DNA from 2 places in the Desulfosporosinus youngiae DSM 17734 genome. Region 1 is predicted to be linked to the other one. Evidence: riboswitches for the same ligand, from Rfam matches in the RefSeq annotation. Region 1 holds a riboswitch; the other holds the start of a gene.
What was found. A riboswitch is a leader RNA that binds a small molecule or an ion and turns the genes downstream of it on or off. The one in region 1 is predicted to bind cobalamin.
Positions count from the first base shown of each region.

Region 2: another riboswitch for cobalamin. It lies ahead of DESYODRAFT_RS06130 (ABC transporter substrate-binding protein); the one in region 1 lies ahead of DESYODRAFT_RS20980 (energy-coupling factor ABC transporter permease).

Region 1 covers NZ_CM001441.1:4,544,142-4,548,716, reverse strand. The annotation lists gene DESYODRAFT_RS20985 (ribonuclease J) at 1-1,260, shown strand, start outside; cobalamin riboswitch at 1,324-1,505, shown strand; gene DESYODRAFT_RS20980 (energy-coupling factor ABC transporter permease) at 1,853-2,641, shown strand; gene DESYODRAFT_RS20975 (energy-coupling factor ABC transporter substrate-binding protein) at 2,638-2,928, shown strand; gene DESYODRAFT_RS20970 (energy-coupling factor ABC transporter ATP-binding protein) at 3,123-3,977, shown strand; gene DESYODRAFT_RS20965 (precorrin-6A/cobalt-precorrin-6A reductase) at 3,990-4,575, shown strand, end outside.
Region 2 covers NZ_CM001441.1:1,250,538-1,255,112, forward strand. The annotation lists gene DESYODRAFT_RS06120 (MarR family winged helix-turn-helix transcriptional regulator) at 5-463, shown strand; gene tsaA (tRNA (N6-threonylcarbamoyladenosine(37)-N6)-methyltransferase TrmO) at 518-913, shown strand; cobalamin riboswitch at 1,024-1,213, shown strand; gene DESYODRAFT_RS06130 (ABC transporter substrate-binding protein) at 1,575-3,092, shown strand; gene DESYODRAFT_RS06135 (FecCD family ABC transporter permease) at 3,192-4,253, shown strand; gene DESYODRAFT_RS06140 (ABC transporter ATP-binding protein) at 4,250-4,575, shown strand, end outside.

The sequences.
Region 1 (4,575 bases):
CGTGTCAACCATAGTATACCGGATTCGGTATCAATCGCTATCCATTCCCCTCTAGGCACGATTGTTGTGACAGGGGACTTTAAATTAGATCATACGCCTGTTTCAGGAGAAATACTAGACATTCATAAGTTCTCTGAACTAGGAGATAAAGGAGTCTTGTGTTTACTTTCAGACAGTACAAATGTAGAAAGAGCGGGATTTACGCCTTCAGAGAGTCATGTTGGAGAAATGATTGATGAAGCGTTTCGTAACGCTAAGGATCGTGTCATTCTCGCTAGTTTTGCTTCAAACGTCTACCGGCTCCAGCAGGCTATCACTGCGGCTGTAAATACAAACCGTAAAGTTGCGGTTGTAGGACGGAGTATGGTGAACATAGTAGGGATTGCCGAGGAATTAGGATATCTGGATATTCCCGAGGGAACCTTAATGGATATCGATGAAATAATCGGCTTACCAGGAAATCAAATCTGTATTTTAACGACAGGAAGTCAGGGTGAACCAATGTCTGCCTTGACTAGAATGGCGAACCACGACCATCGGCATGTAGCGATTCAGCCGGGAGACACTGTGATTATTTCCGCCAGCCCCATCCCGGGTAATGAAAAATCTGTAGCAAAAACGGTGGATCAATTATTCAAGCTGGGTGCCAATGTGATTTATGAATCAGCGGAAGGAATGCACGTATCCGGACATGCGAGCCAAGAAGAGCAAAAGTTAATGCTAAGTATGGTCCGTCCACAGTATTTTATGCCGGTCCATGGGGAGTACCGTATGTTGATTAAACATGCGCAATTAGCAGAGCAGCTTGGTATCCCCAGAGAGAATATTTTTATCACTGAAAATGGTGGGGTCGTTGAGTTTACACGACATGGTGCCGCTTTAGGCAGCAAGGTTATGGCCGGCAAGGTCTTGATCGATGGCTTAGGGATCGGGGATGTCGGGAATATTGTGCTGCGGGATCGTAAGCAACTCTCCCAAGACGGAATTTTAATTGTTGTTATGACAATAAGCCGTGCGAGCGGGGCGATTGTGGCAGGGCCGGACGTAGTCACGCGGGGGTTTGTTTATGTTCGTGAGTCGGAGACCATGCTAGATGAGGCTAAACAAAAAATCAAGCAGACCATGGCTCGTTGCCGAGAGAATCGTATTACGGAATGGGCTGTCTTAAAAAACCAGATCCGTGAGGTTTTAAGTAAGCACTTTTACGAAAAAACCCGCCGCAGGCCTGTGATCTTACCGATTATTCAAGAGGTTGAATAGTTGCTAAATTGGGAAAACTTGTGCTTGACTAGGAAGAACATTCATGTTAAGTTTATAAAAAGTAAATACTTCGAGCCAGTAATTTTTCTGTGTAAGAAAAATTCGACAGGGAAGCCGGTGTGAATCCGGCGCGGTCCCGCCACTGTAAATGGGGAGCTTATTGCCATATCCACTGAGGAAACTTGGGAAGGAGGCAATGGGCGAAGAACCTAAGCCAGGAGACCTGACTGCTCGTCTGCTTTAACTCACGATGGATGGGTGGCAGGGTTTTTGTCGATTAAGCCCTCCATATCGTGGAGGGCTTTAACTGTTTATAACATAAATAGTGGTTTCCTGAGGGAAACCGACCTGCGGGTAGATGTCTTGTTCAAGCGGGATCTGCTTCAAAATGCGAGTGCGACTTGAAAGTGGAAAAGACCGTATAGTTCGAGGCAACCAGTACATTACTGTCTAAAGACAGTAATGTACTGGTTGCCTCGTTATTTTTAGAAAGGAGAGGTGGAAAAGAGTATAGTGGCAGGTAAAGCTTATCTGGGCAGTTTGCTAAATTCTTAATTTTTATTGGTGTCTAACATAAAAAGGAGTTGTTGATATGAAAGGTCTTCCTAAGATAAAAAATATCGGTTTACTGATGATCTATGTTATGGCTGTATACATCTTCTTCCCGGATAACGCTTATGGTATGCATATCATGGAGGGATTCTTACCGTTTAACTGGGCCGCCTTCTGGTGGATCGCTATGATACCTTTTGTTATTGCAGGAGTACGCTCCATTAAAAAAACACTGGCACTCCATCCGAATTTGAAGATGCTGCTTGGGATGGCAGGGGCATTTGCTTTTGTTCTATCCGCTTTAAAGATTCCGTCAGTTACCGGCAGCTGCTCTCACCCTACAGGTGTCGGCTTAGGCGCCATTCTATTTGGACCTGCGGCTATGACCGTTTTAGGAATGATAGTCTTAATCTTCCAGGCTCTTTTGCTGGCCCATGGGGGAATAACGACCTTAGGAGCAAACACCTTTTCAATGGGAATAGTAGGCCCTTTTGTCTCATATGGTGTTTACAAAGGCCTGAAAAAACTGGGGGCACCCCAATGGCTCTCGATCTTTACGGCAGCAAGCTTAGGAAATTTAATGACCTACGTAACAACCTCCATTCAGTTAGGTCTTGCGTTTCCGGCGGCTTCAGGTGGAGTGAGTGCCGCTATCCTTAAATTCATGGGCATTTTTGCAGTCACTCAGGTTCCTTTAGCGATTAGCGAAGGTCTGCTTACGGTAATGGTGTTTAATATTCTCATGGTTTATAGCCAAAAGGACTTGCAGGTTTTAACCGCATTTACAGGCAAGGCCGTATCTTCCATTAAACGGGGGGTTAAAGCATGAAACTCTTTACCAAGAACATGATAATTCTATTATTTGTAGTCTTATTAGCAGTCGTCCCTCTTTTTGTAGCAAAGGATGCAGAATTTGGCGGTGCCGATGGTGAGGCATCAGAAGCGATCACGGAGCTTAACGCTGACTATACCCCTTGGTTTGAATCATTTTGGGAACCGCCCAGCGGTGAAATTGAATCCTTATTGTTTGCTTTGCAGGCTGCGATCGGGAGTGGATTTGTCTTTTATTATATTGGGCTGTCAAAGGGTAAACATAGTTTGAGTAAGAGGGATTAAACGCTCACCCTTCGGAAAAAACTTTATTGCAATTGTGACTATGATTATAGGTATTATTCTATGTCAGAACGGTGTTCTACGGAGAAATCAAGGTGCCCGACCCCGAAATACCCCGTTGATCTTATAAATTATCTTGTTATAATAATAATCGGGATTCCCCTGATCGTTTTAAATTTGCTTTGGAGGTAATGCGTTTGTCTAAGTGCATACTAGAAGTAGTTAATTTAGAGTATTCCTATCCAGACGGTACAAATGCTTTACGCAAAGTTAATTTACCGATTATAAAGGGTGAAAAGTTAGCTATTTTGGGTTCAAACGGGGCGGGAAAATCCACCTTATTTATGCAATTGAACGGAACATATCGTCCGGATTCAGGGTGTATTAAATATCGGGGAGAGGAGATTTCCTACAAAAACAAAGCGTTAATAGAATTACGCAAAAACGTAGGAATAGTCTTCCAAGATCCTGATAGTCAATTATTTTCCGCCAGTGTTTATCAGGACATCTCCTTTGGTCCGCTCAATCTCGGACTTTCAGAAGAAAAAGTCATTGAGAGAGTTGAACGGGCTCTGGTAGATACAGAGACTAAAGACCTTCAGGATAAGCCTACGCATTTATTAAGCTATGGGCAGAAAAAACGTGTTTCGATTGCGGGGGTTCTGGCTATGGAGCCGGAAGTCATTATTTTTGATGAACCAACCGCCGGAATGGACCCTCGTCACTCACAAGAGTTCATGCAGCTTTTGGATAAGTTAAGTGATCAAGGCAAGACTATGATTCTATCGACTCATGATGTCGATCTGGCATATAGCTGGGCAGATAGGTTAGTCATTATGTACCGTGGGGAGATCATTGCTCAAGGATTACCCGGCGAATTATTTTTGCAGCCGGAAATTGTGCAGCGTGCCGATTTGACAATTCCCTGGCTGATTGAGACACATATTGAGTTGGTCAAAAAAGGATGGCTGCTTCCTTCGGCCCCTTTGCCGAAATCAAAAGAGGATCTGTTTAAAACTATTGCGATTAAAAGCGGTCAGCAAACAGCATAGAGTGAGGTAGCCATGATTTTACTTTTAGGAGAAACGGCCGCGGCACGTGAGATTAGTGAATATCTCAATAGCAGAAGGTATGAGCTGACACGGATGCAAACCTGGAGTGAAAAGGCTTCGCTGCATTTACCCTCATTGGTCATTGATGCCAGTCCTCCTTCCAGCAGTGTGAAGTTTGCCCATCTGCGCCAATGGTGTGAAGAGCAGGATATTCCTTATCTTCGCTTAGAAAGACCTGAGACAATCGTTCCTGTCAGCCCCTTAATATATTCAGTGAATAATTGGGAGGAAGCACTGATCCAATTGGAAGACCGCGTAGGTACTTTGTATCAAGAAAAAGGACGGCTGGTAACAGTTTTTGTTACGACCGGAAGTCACCAATTGGAAAGCATCGTCCGAAGTCCTTTTGCTCGATTGGCCCGTATCGTTGTCAGGGTTCTGCCGGAGGGCCGTTTGGTTCAGAAATGCCAGAATATGGGTATATCGCCTAGGAATATCATTGCTATGCAAGGACAATTTTCTAAAGAGGTCAATAAAGTATCTCTTAAATTCTATGGAGCAGATATTCTTTTGACCCGTGATAGCGGGTCCGCCGGCG
Region 2 (4,575 bases), 2.4 Mb from region 1:
ACATATGTCAGATAAACGTGAAAATAAACGATCCTATATAAAAGCGATTTCGGCTATTTACAGATACAGCCAAACATATATTGGAGAGAATATCAAAAAATATAATATCGGGAAAGGACAGTGGAGTTTTTTAACCCAGCTGCTTTTTAATGAGGACGGCTTGACCCAGGAAGAGCTGAGCGAGAAGCTGCATATTGACAAAGCTAATACGGCCAGAGCCGTAAAAAAACTGGAAGATGAAGGCTATGTTTATTGGGAAGAGGATCCTAAAGACGCCAGAAAGAAACGGATCTATGTAACAGATAAGTCTTTGGGATTTGAAAAAGAATTTCATCAGGTTTTTAAAAATCTGAACAAACTATTGTCCCAAGGCTTTACGGAAGAAGAAAAAGAGATTACTAAGAAATTACTATTTAGAATGTTGGATAATATTATCGAATACAGAAGCGGTCAAGGTAAATGAAGGGATAACAGAGGGGTAAAAACGATAATTGGTGGTGTTGCCACGGAAATTATTATGCGGCCAATAGGGTATATTCGCTCCCCTTTTAAGGAAAAAAAGGAGATTCCCAGACAAAATATTTTAGCAGCAGGTCAAAAGGCAAGGATAGAACTATTGGATGAATATCAGGAAGGCATCGAAGATATTCAGGCAGGGTCCTACGGGATTATCCTATTCTATTTCCATCAATCAGACGGTTATAGTTTAAAGACGGTTTCCCGAAAAACCCAAGAATATTTAGGGGTTTTTTCCACAAGATCTCCTAACAGGCCAAATGGAATTGGTATGTCCATTGTTAAGTTCACCAAAATCGAAGGTAGCAGCCTCGAATTTCAAGGTGTGGATATGCTGGACAATACCCCTGTGTTGGATATTAAACCTTATGATCAGGCTCTGAATCCTAAGGATTAGGGAATAACCGGCAGATCGTGTCTTTTCAGGTTCAAGCCTTTGACTAATGGACGGGGATCTGATCATATGAAGAAGAATGCTGGCATTATGCTGTAACATGATTAGTGAAAAATTTAATAGTAAAAATAGGTTTCGGCAGATATCTGTTATCTTCCGATTAAAAAGGGAAGTGGGTGAAAATCCCACGCGGTCCCGCCGCTGTATATAGAGGAGTTTTTACAAAATGCCACTGGGCAACTGGGAAGGCTGTAAAAATGTTGATACTTGAGCCAGAAGACCTGCCTATTTTCACATACCGAAGGTACTCTACGAGCGATAGGGGTGGTATAGGTGGATTAGTCAACTCGAGTAGTTGAACAACTCTTAGCTTCTAAAAGATTGTAGAAGCTAAGAGTTTTTTATTTGAAAGTTTTCACAGGTTAACTAAAGCTTTCGTCTCACCGGAGGATAACTAAAAGGCTAATCTGTGCGAAGACAGTGTCTGCAAGTAGGGCTAATTCGTGGGTCGACAGTGTCTTCGTGTGGTGGGTGCCAGCGAAGTTTTCTTCAGAGAACAAAAAAGGAAGACTACTTGATTGAATGATAAGGAGGGGTATAAATGTAACAAAGAAAAAACACTATTGACGAATTTTGAAGTAAGTTAAAAAGAGAGGAGAACATAATGGAAAAGATAATGAAAAAAATAGTAAAAACCAGCCTTGCCTTATTTCTTGTGATGGCGTTACTCATTTCGTTCGCCGGGTGTGGCCCATCAAGCGCAGAGGGAAGCTTTACGGGTAGGGCAGCAGGCTATCATGGAGAGCTTACGGTAACAACCGAAGTCGATAAAGATGGAAAAATTGCCAATATTGCCGTGGGTGAGAATAGCGAAACAAAAGATATCGGAACCATTGCCATAGAGAAAATTCCCCAACGCATTATTGAAGCACAGTCCTTGGCTGTCGATGTTGTTTCCGGTGCTACACTCACAAGCAATGGAATCATCAATGCCGTTGCCAATTCATTGGAGACTGCCGGCAAGAACCCTTCAAAATACGGGTATCTTGTGCCTGAGGAAGAAACGGAAAAGGTAACTGCTGCAATCAACAAAGAGGCAATGCCTGTAAAGCAGGAAATTACAGACTCTATAACCATAACAGATGCTAAAGGCCGCAAAGTAACCATTGGCCTGCCGATTTCGTCCTATGCCATAAGTACGATGGATGTCATGGACTATATTATACCCCTTAAAGGTAAGGATGCCTTTAAAATGCTGGTGGCTTCAGGAGAGGATGGTGGCCATGGCATACAAAAATATGAGAAACTGTACAGGCCCAGTGTGGGTAATTACATGGAGCACGTGGGACAGATATCCGACCATAATGCTCCTTTTGACCTGGAAATGATTCTGGCTATGGATCCCGATGTGCTCATTGTCAATTCTGCAATGTCCGCTCATAATTACGCCCTGGAAATAGAAGCACAGCTGACAAAGGCAGGAATCCCCATCGTTCTTATCAATGTCCCCGGCAAAAATCTGGATAAGTCTGTTCAGCAAACCATGAAGCTGCTTGGTCAGGTATTCCAGGAGGAAAAGAAGGCTGCCGAAGTGTCGGCTTTCCTCGATAAGCAGTACGGATTGATCGCTTCCAAAAATCTTTCCCAACGTAAGGACAAGCCCACAGTCTACTATGAAAAGTCGGGATATTCCGAAGTTTATGGATCGACCGCAACCAGTGCTGCGGGTTGGGGTTTACCTATCAGGATTGCTGGTGGTGATAACATTGCCGACGCCCTTCTTTTGGATACTGCAGCTTCAGGCGGGGGCGGCAGTAATCTTGATCCTGAGTATGTTCTAAAGGCTGATCCGGATTACATTATCCTTAGTGGAACCAATGACGGATGGCTGGATTCTATTAAAGAAACAAAAAAATGTGAATTTGATATCCTCAACAGAATTGGCTGGCGTGATTTGACGGCTATTAAAAATGGTAATCTGTACGAATTTGCCCATGCAACAAGCAGATCGATTTACGCTTTCTATCCCTGCCTGAAAATGGCTAAGCTATTCTATCCGGAAGAATTTAAAGAGGTTGACCCGGACGCGGTTCTCGATGAGTTCTTTGACCGATTTATGGTTCTGGACAGTGATATCACCACCTGGTTTATGACTCTTAAAGATTGTACTTCAGATAAGTAAATAATACAGCAAAGGGCTGTGGGAAAAGCAGCAAGCATTCCAGAGCCCTTTGGCCATCGTTTATTTACTGAAAAAACATATAGCGAGGTAATATAAATAATGGAATATCAAATAAGGCCTGAAGAGAGTGTAAACCGAAAGCTGTATAACAGCCTGATAAAGAAAAGGGTTATCTTGATCATGGTACTGCTGATTGGCTTGGCTTTCTTACTGATCCTGAATATTTCCATGGGTTCATCCTCCATAAGTATTCAGGAAATATTGAGAGTGTTGTTTACAGGTGAAGGGGACGGTCATAACCCAATGATCATCAGGCAGATACGCTTGCCCATGGCTCTTATGGCCGTTGTTATCGGGGCGTCCTTGGCTATTGGCGGCTGTGAAATTCAAACCATACTGCGCAATCCTATAGCGAGTCCCTTTACCCTGGGAATATCTGCTGCAGCCTCCTTTGGGGCAGCCATGGGACTGATATTGAATGCAAATCTGTTTCATGTTTCAGATACCCTGGTAGTGACGGTGAATGCTTTCGTCTTCTCGCTTCTTGTGGCCGTGGCGATCTACTTATTCTCCCGTCAGAGTTCAATCGGCAAGACTGCTATTATTTTATTTGGTATAGCCTTGAATTTTCTTTTTAGTGCTCTCACCATGATTTTGCAGTATGTTGCCGATGAAGATGAACTTCAAAGTTTGATTTTCTGGAATTTTGGCAGCTTGCTGAAAACTACCTGGGATAAGTTTTTTATTGTCTTGGTTGTACTTGCAGTATGTTTTTTTATTATGTATAAAGATGCCTGGAAACTGACCGCCATGACTCTTGATGATACGAAGGCGAGGAGTTTAGGTGTAGATACTGCTAAAGTACGAAGAAGAGTCATTTTTATAACTTCCCTGCTTACCGCCGTAGCCGTCTGTTTTGTGGGAACCATAGGGTTTGTGGGTCTTATCGCCCCTCATATTGCCCGGCAGCTTGTGGGTGAAGATCAACGGTTTTTTATGCCCCTTTCTGCATTAACCGGTGCTTTTATAATGTCCTTTGCGTTTGTTATAAGCAAAGTCATTATAAAAGGAGTCATACTGCCCATAGGATTGGTAACGGCTGTCATTGGAATTCCGTTTTTTGTCTCCATAATATTTGGTAAAATGAGGAGTATGCAATGATAAGAGTCAATAATCTGAGCTTTTCCTATCAAAAAAGCAAACGGTCCCATAAAATATTTGATGGCTTAAGTCTTACTTTTGCCAAAGGTCTCAATGTAATCCTCGGACCTAACGGCGCCGGAAAATCGACCTTGCTTAAATCGATTTTCGGATTGCTGAATTATCACGGAAACATATTATACGGTACTGAAAGCATAACCGCCATGAATACGGAAGAGAAAATAAAGCTTATGTCTTATTTGCCTCAAATGGATGTGGAGATATCCACCCTCACGGTGTTGGAAATGGTTATTTTAGGGAGATTGCCTGAACTTGGCTATAA